Regions from separate parts of the Xenorhabdus aichiensis genome, predicted to be linked through region 3. Evidence: predicted binding sites of a transcription regulator. Region 3 holds the regulator's gene; each other region holds the start of a gene.

Region 1 (3,217 bases), on a different contig from region 3:
CCACCGTCTTATCCGCTTGGAAGAAAATCGTGGTTTCTTTATTGGACTGAGTTGTCTGATCCAATACTGAAGAGAGCTTGTCACGCTCAATCAACTGCTCACCGACATATAACTGATGATCCGCTTTCACGGTCAGAAAGACGGGTTTCTCTGGTCTCGGTTGTGGTTTAGCTGACGATGCCGGTAAATCTACCTTAATATCTACCGTTGCCAAGGGTGCTGCCACCATGAAAATAATCAGCAGCACCAACATCACGTCAATAAATGGCGTGACGTTAATCTCATGCAATTCACCGCTATCGTCCAAATCTTCATTAAGACGTATCGCCATAATTGATTACCTTGCTTCTGCTTTTTCTGCTTTGCTGTCAGCCAGATCAAGATCACGACCCAGCAACAAGATTGCCTGTGCCGCCATATCCCCTACTTGACCACGGTATGACGAAATAACACGGGCAAAAACGTTATAGATGACTACCGCTGGGATTGCTGCCACCAGACCCAGTGCGGTCGCCAGCAATGCTTCTGCAATACCCGGAGCAACAACGGCCAAGTTAGTGGTCTGTGAGTGGGCGATACCGATGAAGCTGTTCATAATCCCCCACACTGTACCGAACAGGCCGACAAACGGTGAAATGGCACCAATGGTCGCCAGATAGCCGTTACCACGCCCCATATGGCGGCTGATTGCAGCAACCGCACGCTCCATGCGGAATGAAGTACGTTCTTTGGTGCCTGCTTTATCAGTGCTTGCCGCAGACAGAGCGCGTTCAGACTGAGCTTCACTCAACAACAGACGGCTGATACTTTGCTTGCCGAAATCTGAAGCAATTTTCGCTGCCACATCCAGATTGGCTGCATCAGCCAATGCCCATTGTTCCTTGCGTAAACGGCGACGAGCAATTAAAAGTTCAGTACCTTTGGAGAAAAAGAGCGCCCATGTAATGACAGAAGCGATCACCAACCCCAACATAACGGTTTTTACTACCGCATCAGCATTTTGATACATGCCCCAAACGGAAAGATCCGTTGCAAAACCACCGGACAGGCTTTCAGATTCGTCCACAGGTTCAGTAGATTTCGTTTCAGTCGCGGGTTGAACATCAGCTTTCTGGGCATCAGTTTTCGGTTCACCCGCTTGCTGTGCTTCAGTTTTTGGAACATCTACCTGCGGAGCGGTAGAAAGTGCGGGTGCTGGTGTTGCCGGAGCGGCTACCTGGGCGGCTGCCTGATTTTCTGGCGAAGTCGCTGTTGTGACTGGTACTGTATCAGCCCATGCTGAACCGGTTAATCCGAGTGCCAATAGAATAGAAGCTGTCAAATTACGCATCAGTTAGCCTTACTCTCTTTCTTGTGAATTCTGTTACTTAGCAATGAATTGCATTTACGCATCTTGCTAATCCTAATATGCCCTGAATCAGGCTTCCCATTACGAGGGGAAAAAGTCCGACGCAAATGATATCAGACATTGAGCGATTTGATAGTAATTATCATTACTATTTAACAAAAAAGTGATAATTAAAGGAATAATTTCATCAAAGTGTTCTTCTGTTTCCATTTCAGATCACCTTGAATTTTCGTCAAGTTGTTCGAATCTCTTTGCACAAACTGCCCTAAATCTTTTAAGTTGCTAATCATTATTTGAACAATCAGCGACCGGCAGCTAAGGGAAAATCATATGACCGAAAAGAAACTGGAGACCTTATTAGTCAGTGCAGGCAGAAAGAAAAAATATACTCAGGGTGCTGTCAATCCCCTCATCCAACGCACTTCATCCATCATTTTCGACACCGTCGAAGACCTGAAACATGCGTTAAAAAACCGGGCTAAGGGTGAGTTATTCTATGGACGCCGTGGCACGCTGACTCATTTCGCCTTTCAGGAAGCGATGGCGGAGCTAGAAGGCGGCGCAGGCTGTGCTCTGTATCCTTCCGGCGCAGCTGCTATCACCAATGCGATTCTGGCCTTTGTGGCAACAGGCGATCATGTTCTGCTGACAGGGAGTGCTTATGAACCGACGCAAGATTTCTGTAATCACATTCTCAAAAAGATGGGCATTTCCACTGATTATTTTGACCCGATGATTGGAGAAGGGATTGCATCACTGATTAAGCCAAACACAACAGTCGTCTTTCTTGAATCCCCCGGCTCCCTCACTATGGAGGTGCAGGATATTCCGGCCATTGTGCGTGCTATCCGCCAGATCAATCCTGAGATTGTCATTATCATCGATAATACGTGGGCGGCCGGCATTCTCTTTAAGGCGCTGGATTTTGGCATCGATATTTCCATCCAATCGGCCACAAAATATATCATTGGCCATTCAGACGGCATGCTGGGAACGGCGGTCGCTAATGCACGCTGCTGGGATCAACTCAGAGAAAGTTCGTATCTACTGGGTCAAATTGCCGATCCCGATACTGTCTATACGGCAACCCGTGGATTGCGTACACTGGCAATTCGCTTAAAACATCATGAAGAGAGCAGCCTGCACATCGCCAAATGGCTCGCCCAGCGGCCAGAAGTCGCCGAAGTTTATCACCCCGCTTTACCTTCTTGTCCGGGGCATCATTATTTCCAGCGTGATTTCACCGGTGCCAGCGGGCTATTTTCCTTCCTGCTGAAAGTCGAACTAACCCCTCAGCAATTCGCTGAGTATCTGGATAATTTACATCATTTCAAAATGGCATTTTCATGGGGCGGATTTGAATCCTTGATTCTGGGTATTCAGCCTGACATGCTCACTGCGCTGCGTCGATACAATCCCCTCAAAAAGACGGGAACATTATTCCGCGTGCATATTGGGTTGGAAAACCCACAAGACCTGATTGATGATCTGTCAGCCGGTTTTGCCCGTATTGCACCTCTTTAGCCCCAAAAGACCGTACTCCAGAAATCTTTACAAAAATCATGGCTGTCTTTCTATTGCAGATAGCCACGGTTGATTTCCTCTCTTCATAAACTGAATCAAACCCGATGCTGAATCAAATCAACTCCCCTTCCGCGTTTTTGCGGTACACTGGTTGGCATGTATTTTTAATGACTCGCAGAGATTACAGGATAAATAATGGAAAAGTTAAGCGAGATCATGCATGCACTCTGGCAACATGATTTTACCCAACTCGCCAATCCCGAGGTCATCTGGATTATTTATGGTGTCCTTTTTGTCACTCTGGTTCTGGAAAACGGCTTGCTGCCAGCCGCTTTTTTACCCGGC
Region 2 (3,217 bases), on a different contig from region 3:
CTTTATGGCGGAACTACGAAAACTTTATCCGGCTTATGACGCGTACCAAACGGGATATTTGGATACCGGAGATGGACATCAGGTTTACTGGGAACTGTGCGGCAATCCAAAAGGTAAACCAGCGGTATTCATTCACGGAGGCCCTGGTGGAGGGATCGCAAATTATCATCGACAGTTATTTGATCCTGAGTGCTATCATGTCATGTTGTTTGATCAACGTGGTTGTGGGCGCTCCAAACCCCATGCCAGTCTTGAAAACAATACAACATGGCACTTAATTGATGATATTGAGCGCCTGCGTAATTTGATGGGGGTTGATAGCTGGCTGGTTTTTGGCGGTTCATGGGGGACAACTTTATCTTTGGCTTATGCTCAGAAACATCCGAGTCGTGTATCAGAGCTGGTGTTAAGGGGTATTTTTCTACTTCGTACCCAAGAATTGCATTGGTATTATCAGGACGGTGCTTCCCGGTTTTTCCCAGATAAATGGGAACGCTTGATATCTATCCTTTCTGAAGAAGAACGCGAAGATGTAATGGAAGCTTACCGTAAACGCCTGATGAGTGATGATCCAGAAGTACAGTTGAAAGCTGCCCGTTTATGGAGTCTTTGGGAAGGTGAGACAGTAACATTATTGCCTTCTGAAAATGCAGATTCATTCTCAGAAGATAAATTTGCCCTGGCATTTGCTCGTATTGAAAATCACTACTTCGTCAATAACGGTTTTATGGATAATACACAGCAGTTATTGGACCATATTGATCTTATCAGGCATGTTCCTGCTGCGATCATTCATGGACGTTATGATATGGTGTGTCAGTTACAGAACGCATGGGATCTGGCAAAAGCATGGCCGGAAGCGGAGTTGCATATTGTAGAAGGTGCTGGTCATTCCTTTGACGAAGCAGGCATTTTACACCAGTTGATCAAGGCGACTGATAAGTTTGCTGGAAAATAGCTGAGATAACCACCCACTTAAGTGGTGGTTATCTTCTTCGTCCCATCCTTAACGGCTTCTGGGTTCATAAGGTAAGCGTGAAAAATACCTTGATTGCTGGCGGTAATGATTTAATCTCTGCCGGAAATATTCTCGCAGGTGCTGTGGTTGAGATTGTTCAACCGTGTCAGGAATGACAGGCATGTTATAGCGTTCTTTAAATGCAACTCCTGATGCCGCTAAATCAACATTGACCTTATCCATTTCATCTTTAGATAACTTGGCTAAGTTATGAACCATCATATCCTCTCTAAAAAATAACACTCATTTTTACGGGATAAAATTAATCGAGTCCTCTTTATTTAGCAAGTTGTTTAATTGTGGTAAAAATAACCAGCTAAACATTAATAATATCAATTATCATTTTTATTAGTCATTTATTTTTTCAAATAGATATTTAATTAAATAAAAGTGATTCTTATTTTCTTATATTTAATGAGATTTATTCTTATTGTTTTATTTTAAATAAATACTTAATTATCAATTAGTTGAGTATTTTTATTTTATTTTTGTTTTATTGATTTTTAATAGGCATAATATGCGGAATTTAATAAATTACTAGGAGTATGGGTTGATGTTAAAACAAGAAATGGTTAAGAAATTAAATGAGCAATTAAATCTGGAGTTTTATTCTGCCAACCTATACTTGCAAATGAGTGCATGGTGCAGTGACAAAGGATATGAAGGTGCGGCGGCATTTCTGAGATCGCATTCACAGGAAGAAATGCAGCACATGCAGCGCCTGTTTGATTATTTGGGTGACACGGGAGCAATGCCTGTTCTCGGTGCTGTTCAGGCTCCTCCAGTTGAATTTAACTCGATCTCTGATGTATTCAATCAGACCTATGAGCATGAAAAACTGATCACAGAAGAGATCAACAAGCTGGCTCATGTAGCGATGATGACACAGGATTACTCTACTTTTAACTTCCTACAGTGGTATGTTGCTGAACAACATGAAGAAGAAAAACTGTTCAAATCCATTCTGGATAAATTGGGTATGGTAGGTGAAAGTGGCAAGTCACTGTTCTTGCTGGATAAAGATCTGAAAGGATTGTCTGTACCAGCACATGCCTGATAGATAAGCAAAATAAGCTCATCTGGCTTTTTTACCGTAATTTCTGCTTTTTCGTTTGTTTTTGTGGCAGGAATTACGGTTCTTTTCATTTTTGTCCTCATTTTTGCGTAGTGGTTCACAGGTCATGACTTTGGCCGCAGATTATCGCAGATTAAACCTGTTTTTTGATATAGAATCCCTATTTAGGTATGAAAATTCACCTGTATATTAAAGGGTTATCTATTATGTCCATTCTTAGCATCCGTTCATTCTGGGCTAAATTATCTGCTCTGGTGGTTCTATTTGTCGGAATGTCTTGTCAACAGGCTTTGGCTCATGCGCATTTGAAAGACCAGACGCCAGCAGAAAACACAATAGTTGAAGCAGCTCCACAAGCTATAACTCTGAGCTTTTCAGAGCGCATTGAGCTTGGGTTCAGTAAAGTAAAACTGATTGGCCCAGAAAAGAAAACCGTTAAAACGGGTAAGCTAGAACTTGATCCTGACACTAAGACCAAATTAATTCTGCCAGTTGAAGATAAACTTGTCGCGGGAGAATATAGCGTCGACTGGAGCGTGCTCTCTGTCGATGGTCATAAAACAAAAGGCGCTTATAACTTTACTGTAAGATAATGATTTCGCTTGAGGCGTTATACGTACTCTGCCGTTTCTTTCATTTTGTGGTAGTCATGCTGATGTTTGGCCTTAGCTTGTTTACTGCCATGCTTGCCTCAGGCCGTTTTTCGGTACTGATGAGAGAACGGTTAAGAGTCGGAGTTTCAATCAGCACTGTGCTGGCCTTAATAACTTCAATAGCCTGGTTTATCATACAGACAGGATTAATGGGAGATGGCTGGCATGATGTTTATCAGTTCGATATTTGGCTAACCGTGCTGGGAACTGCTTTTGGTCAAGTGTGGAAATGGCAGCTATTGGTTGCAGCACTTGCTGTTGCGTGTTTGTTCTTTTTTCATACTAAAACTAGAAATTTCTTATTGTTGGGCTGCTCTGTTATTTTGCTGTCAAGTCATGCTTTCATTGGTCATGCTGCAATGCATGAGGGGAATATCGGGTTGTTACTTCAGGCTAACCAGATTGTTCATTTACTAAGTGCTGGTTATTGGTTTGGTGGCCTGTGGCCTTTTTTGCTGTGTTTGCAATTCT
Region 3 (3,217 bases):
GAGATAAAGTCAAAGGACTGCGTCGGGTGGAATTGAAGCTCAATGAAGATGCCGTCGATGCACTGAACCATCTGGCAAAAGAGCGCAATATCAGCCGCAGCGAGCTGATTGAACAAATGTTATTAGCTCAACTGGCAGAAAATCACCTTACTAATTAACGGCTTTCACTCGACAGCATGAAACGACGTTACCACACAAATCTGACAGACTTGTCATTGATGTTTGGTCAAAATAACGCTTTTAATTTTATTAAAATTAACATTTTTCCTGCTGATTTCAGCGTGATGTGTATAGCTTAATACACAATTAAAATAAGAGGTTAACCCATTTTATGGCATTAATAGGTATATTCTTCGGCAGCGATACAGGCAACACAGAGAACATTGCCAAAATGATCCAAAAAAAATTGGGCGGTGCTGATGTTGCTGAAGTCCACGATATTGCCAAAAGCAGCAAAGAAGATATTGAAGCTTTCGATATCCTGCTGCTCGGCATTCCGACTTGGTATTATGGTGAAGCTCAGTGTGACTGGGATGATTTCTTCCCGACACTGGGAGAGATCAATTTCGATGGCAAACTCATCGCTCTGTTCGGCTGTGGCGATCAGGAAGATTACGCAGAGTACTTCTGTGATGGTATGGGTACGATTCGCGATATCATTGAACCTCTCGGTGCCATTATCGTAGGTCACTGGCCAACCGAGGGATATCACTTTGAAGTCTCCAAAGGCATGGCCGACGATAACCATTTTATTGGCCTTGCTATCGATGAAGATCGCCAGCCAGAATTGACGGATGAGCGCGTTGAAACTTGGGTACAGCAGATTAAGGCCGAGATGAGCCTGTCAGAAATTCTTGGCGTATAAGGAGCCAAGCTCCTTTTCACGGGATAATTCCTCAATAATGTGTCATGATATCGGGATAGGTGTGGTTTTCATTTAGAATATCCATGCCTATAATCTATAGCGTGAAACAGAATCATGATTCTCTCACGATACCCCCAAGTATCATAAGTTCACCTTACTAAGTTACAGGACTGAATCCGCATGACCGACAACAATAAAGCATTGAAAAATGCTGGACTTAAAGTAACACTTCCACGCCTGAAAATTCTGGAAGTGCTACAGGATCCAGAATGCCATCATGTCAGTGCGGAAGATCTCTACAAAAAACTGATTGATATCGGTGAAGAGATTGGCCTCGCCACTGTCTATCGCGTGTTGAACCAGTTCGATGATGCCGGCATTGTCACACGCCACAATTTTGAAGGCGGTAAATCGGTTTTTGAACTCACTCAACAGCATCACCATGACCATCTGATTTGCCTTGACTGCGGTAAAGTCATTGAGTTCAGTGATGAGTTTATTGAAGAGCGCCAGAAAGATATCGCTGAACGTTACGGGATCAAGCTGTCAAACCATAGTCTCTACTTGTATGGTCACTGTACTGCTGGTGATTGCCGCAAAGATAGCACGATGCATGATGAAAACTCATGATGAGAAAACACGACACAATAAGAAGTTATGACAATTATCCACTTCTGTGTCTCATTTAGTCTAATTAAGCTACTGCCGATTAGCTCAAGCTAATCGGCAGGCTGCTTTTTAAAAGAAATATCAGAGCGTGATTTTTACTTCTTCATCTCGGCTAAAACGCTTGCCATCAGTACTGACAGAGCGCACTTTCACATTACTGCTGACATGTGGGCGCTGCCTGTCATCGTAAATCTCCCATGTTTTACCGCCATCCAGCGAATACTGGATCGCTAGCCCCGGCAAGGCGATATTAGCTTCCAACGTCCCGGATACGATCCTTCCCCCAGGTACTGGCAACCGATACGCAATGTTAGCTTTATCCAATTTCGCCAGCTCATGCTGTCCCATCAAATTGGCAAAATCTATCCAGTCATTGTTGAGCGCATTGGTATCAACATAATGTGTTACGCCGCCCTTATATTCCCTGCCCTGCTGATAATTCTGTTCCCAACTCGCCTGATGCCATGCACGTTCCGCCAACGGCAACAAGCGCGGGTAAATCATATATTCCATCTGATCATCAGTACGCACAGTTTCGCTCCATGATTGCCCTGACAGCCCATAAGCTCCCGGCCAATGTTTGTTGCTCTGAGTATTGAAGCGGTTGCCATCGCGATCCACCGATGTTTCAGCGTTTTGTGGCATATTGTTCGGCGCAAAACTGAAAATTTTTGCTTCATCATTGAAGCGAGTTGCCCAATAGTAGCCGCGCTCTTTCGGACTAACTTCATACGGCATATCAAGGTAGACATAATCAGGGCTGGAAACGACCACTCGATAGCCCTTATTCGCCCAATCATTGGCGGAGTCATAGCCTCCCCAATAGAGTGTATCCCAGAAATTCACTGCCACATGCTTGGTCGCGAAGTCTTTTGCCGACTTCACATGTTTCAAGCCATCCTGCCATGCCTGCATTGTATCAATGCCATGAGTGTTGACGATCTTGCTGACTTCAATAGCAAAATGGCTGTCAAGTTCACTAACATCTTTAACAATGCCCTGCGCTATCATTTTCTGGCAAGCCTGAGATTTTGCCCACGGTTTGTCTTCTATTTTCTTGTTGATGATCCCCTTACCCGGTTCGATTGGACCATCTTTGTCCTGATACCCCGCTCCCAAACGAATGTTTTTCGCTTCATCACCACCAAAATGCCATGTGTTCAACGGTAATTCCGCTTCTTTGTGCATTAAAGCGATTTCGCTGATAATTTTGTCAATAAACCGCTTGGAGGAATCCATACACGGATTTAAATAACTGCGGCGATCGTAGAGCTGTACTGATGTCGCATTCGTGGTATCAGTCGGGTCAAGCAGGCGATATTCATTGGCCTCCTGCTCTTTCCCCTGCGCCATCAGATTTTTGTAACGGGCTTCCATCGACACGACCGCTGCACGAGCGTGAGCAGGGGTATCAATCTCGGGGATCACTTCTATCTGGCGCGCTTTTGCATATTTCAAGATATCAATGTAATCCTGACGACTAAAATAACCACTTCCCATATTATTGCTATCAGGCCCTGATCCTAACTGCGGCAACAAACATTGAGTTTCACTCAGATCATGACAGCGTTTGCTCCCGACTTCAGTCAGCTCTGGCAGACCGGGGATTTCCAGACGCCAGCCTTCATCATCGCTCAAATGGAAATGGAATTTGTTCAGTTTATAACTGGACATCTGATCGAG
Region 4 (3,217 bases), on a different contig from region 3:
GCGAGGATAAACCGATGGCTACAACGCCATTTTTACGTCCATAATCTTCAATAAACTCCATTACCTTACGACCCATGCCTTTACCTCGATACTCCTTCAATACCGCGACACGCCCTACTTTGAGCATATTGTTATCCATTGAAACTGCGCGTAATACTCCAATGGGTTTTTCACCATCAAATATCAGTACATGCAGAGCAATATCATCATATTCATCGATATCAATTTCTGCGTCAAATCCTTGTTCATCAGTAAATACTTGTTTGCGAATGGCAAAAGCCTGCTGAATTAATTCGGGATTTTCTCTTCCTACGCTGTATTTGATTTCCATTATGATGTCCTGAATGCGATTTGCAGAATGGATATTAAATTACGGGTGAGCAGATAGCTCAGTCAAGTTGATAACAGAGGAAAAATAAGGGCAACCTTTTTCAGGTCGCCCTTCAGCCTTAATTTATTTTTACTAACAGGATATTGAATCGCAGGATTAACTTTCCTCTGTTTTATCGCCGTCATTTTTGAAGCTATTGATAAAATCATCAGCCTGCTTATTGGCATCAGATTTTATTTCTTCCGCCTTTGATTTCACATCATCTTTAAGCTGGTTAGCCTTATCGGTGGCCTGATGCTGTATATCATCCGTTTTAGTTTTCACCTTATCCAGCGTATCATTCACAGACTTCGTGACTTCATTTTGCACATCTGCCGCTTTGGATTTCACCTGATCGGCCAGGTGATTGGCAGAATGATTTATCTGATTTTGTACTTCCTTAGACTTATCTAGCAGACTATGGCCTTCACGCATGGCGCCTTCTTTCACTTCCTGTGATTTTTCCTTGGCACTATCCACTATTCCAGTGGTTTTCTGTTCAGCGTCATTTTTCATCTGGGTAGCACTTTCTTCAGCTTGTCGGGCAGAGTCTTCCACTTTTTGGGAACCATCATCACAACCAGCAAGCAATGCTACGATACCTGCAAAAATCAGAGAACTGAGAATTTTTTTCTTCATTGGCTAACCCCTTGTACTTAAGAAAATTGTACTTACGGAAATGACTTCGCCAATGAGTGTTCTGGCCGTTTGGTGCCACAACATCCCATAAGCACTTTGCTCTCACTGCCAACGTAGTCAGCAATTGAGAAGGTATAACCGACACGGATAATCACTTCAATCATCCAGCAATAAACCCGTAAAAATGTCAGACAACATGATCTATCACAGTGCATTCCATCTCCATAACACTTCTCAAGACATGCTTATAAAAATAATTCTCATTTTTATTTACCCGATTTAATTTCTTAGGTGACTTATAACAATGCAATATTTCATTCAGTCATGTTTCAGGAAATTTATGGCAAATAATAGTCAAAATTTAGGAAAACGCCCAATTATGGCCATCATTCGAAAAATTTTAAGAAATACATTCTCAAGTACATTAGTGTTGGGTAGTGCATTTTCCAGCCAAGTTTTAGCCGCTGAAAATCCATCTGAACAGAAATCTGAAAAGCAAAATGAAGTGGTTAAATTACCATCGCTTTCAGTTGTAGGTAGTTTACATAACAGCACTAGTGCCGGCAGTTCCTCGCTAAAGAAAACCGATATTGAACGAACTCAGGCAGATAATGTTGCTCAGTTGCTTGATCAATTGCCTGGTGTTTCTATGTCTGGTTCTCCACGTCCCGGTGGACAAACTTTGAATATCTGGGGCATGGGTGAGTCAGAAGATATCAAAATCACGCTGGACGACGCCCCAAAAGGATTTGAAAAATATCGTCAGGGTTCTATCTTTATTGAGCCTGAATTAATCAAGCGTGTAGATGTTGATAAAGGCCCACACAACTTGTTGAATGGCAATGGTGGATTTGGTGGCTCCGTTAAGATTGTCACTAAAGATGCCGGCGATTTATTACGTCCCGATGAAAATTTTGGTGGGCTGTTGAAATACAGCTATCACACGAATGACAAGCAAAATATTTACAGTGGTGCCATTTACGGCAGAGATCCAGATGGTTTTGCCGATGCGTTGCTGTATGCCAGCAAACGCGACGGTGGCAATATTAAACGTCCTGATGGAACACACTTTGAGTATTCACAGAATAATCAGACTTCTTATTTGCTGAAAACTAATTTTTATCCCAATGATACTCATACGCTGAGTTTTTCAGCCATGCGATCTGAATCGGATGGATGGCAGCCCTGGGCCGCGAAGCGAGATAAGATGAATGTTCCATCAGAGTGGGACATAGAGAGATATGGTTGGGAAGGAGCATGGCAGAGAAAATTGGTCTTTCGCAATCAGGTTGATCAAAACTACACAGCCAAATGGAATATTGCACCGGAGGAGAACTCGTGGCTGAATCTGACACTAACCTCTGCCTATTCTGTAACCAAACAAAACGATCGCCGCCCAGAAGGAAAAGATGTAACGCTGACTTCAGCAAGCCTAATGGGACAAAAAAGCTGGGTTAAATACATCGATACGATGGTTGATATCAACAATAAAAGCGTATTTTCAACAGGCAGTATAGAACACGAATTTTTGCTGGGAACACGCTGGCATAAGAATGATCGTGACACATTAATATTCGATAAGAATACGGTTAATAACCCTAAATTTAATTATGGTTATTACCAGCCTTATTATATGCCCGCCGGAGAACAGCAAACTTACAGCATATATATGCAAGACTCCTTAAAACTGGGAAGTATTACCATTACTCCAGGCGTCCGTTACGACCATATAAAGAATATTGGCGAAGAAAATAAAGCGCCTAGGTATAACAACAAATTACCTGAAATAAACCATGATTATAGTAGTGTAACCTATACTGGCTGGTCTCCTCACTTGGGTATTCTATGGCAGACAAACAAAAATCTTTCGCTCTTTGCTGATATCAGCCGCACATGGCGCGCGCCAGTGGTCGATGAACAGTATGAAGTTCAGTCAGATGAAACCCGCCTTCCGGGTTCCAGCCGCAATCTTGCAGTGGAAAGAATGACGGGTATACGCCTAGGTGCCATTCTCGATTTCGATAATCTGATGCTTGAGGATGATAGTCTACAAATTCGTACCACTCTGTTCCGTAACCGTGGCAAGGATGAAATTTTCAAAAGGCGTGGTATTTTCTGTAAAGCCCAAATTGATAGCGATTCGACAAATTCATGTGAAAAACCGATTGCAAATTATCGCAATCTGCCGGGATACACCATTGAAGGGCT

Evidence for each region. Region 3 encodes Fur, which represses iron uptake genes when iron is present. Its sites were predicted from a motif close to ATAATAATGAGAACNACTATCAA; they were not measured.
Region 1: exbB (tonB-system energizer ExbB) is a predicted target of Fur. The motif match lies at 1,478-1,500, and genes of this name have one in related genera.
Region 2: ftnA (non-heme ferritin) is a predicted target of Fur. The motif match lies at 1,345-1,367, and genes of this name have one in related genera.
Region 4: PSI22_RS08945 (TonB-dependent hemoglobin/transferrin/lactoferrin family receptor) is a predicted target of Fur. The motif match lies at 1,257-1,279, and genes of this name have one in related genera.

What each region holds. Positions count from the first base shown of each region.
Region 1 is NZ_JAQRFO010000031.1:43,826-47,042, reverse strand. It holds gene exbD (TonB system transport protein ExbD) at 1-331, opposite strand, end outside; gene exbB (tonB-system energizer ExbB) at 338-1,330, opposite strand; gene metC (cystathionine beta-lyase) at 1,679-2,872, shown strand; gene PSI22_RS14110 (DedA family protein) at 3,068-3,217, shown strand, end outside.
Region 2 is NZ_JAQRFO010000009.1:98,380-101,596, reverse strand. It holds gene pip (prolyl aminopeptidase) at 5-958, shown strand; gene PSI22_RS06415 (DNA polymerase III subunit theta) at 1,007-1,237, opposite strand; gene ftnA (non-heme ferritin) at 1,572-2,075, shown strand; gene yobA (CopC domain-containing protein YobA) at 2,300-2,686, shown strand; gene copD (copper homeostasis membrane protein CopD) at 2,686-3,217, shown strand, end outside.
Region 3 is NZ_JAQRFO010000013.1:20,564-23,780, forward strand. It holds gene ybfE (LexA regulated protein) at 1-158, shown strand, start outside; gene fldA (flavodoxin FldA) at 332-865, shown strand; gene fur (ferric iron uptake transcriptional regulator) at 1,046-1,495, shown strand; gene PSI22_RS07970 (beta-N-acetylhexosaminidase) at 1,616-3,217, opposite strand, start outside.
Region 4 is NZ_JAQRFO010000015.1:48,665-51,881, reverse strand. It holds gene PSI22_RS08960 (GNAT family N-acetyltransferase) at 1-331, opposite strand, end outside; gene PSI22_RS08955 (YtxH domain-containing protein) at 488-1,009, opposite strand; gene PSI22_RS08950 (hypothetical protein) at 1,042-1,224, opposite strand; gene PSI22_RS08945 (TonB-dependent hemoglobin/transferrin/lactoferrin family receptor) at 1,350-3,217, shown strand, end outside.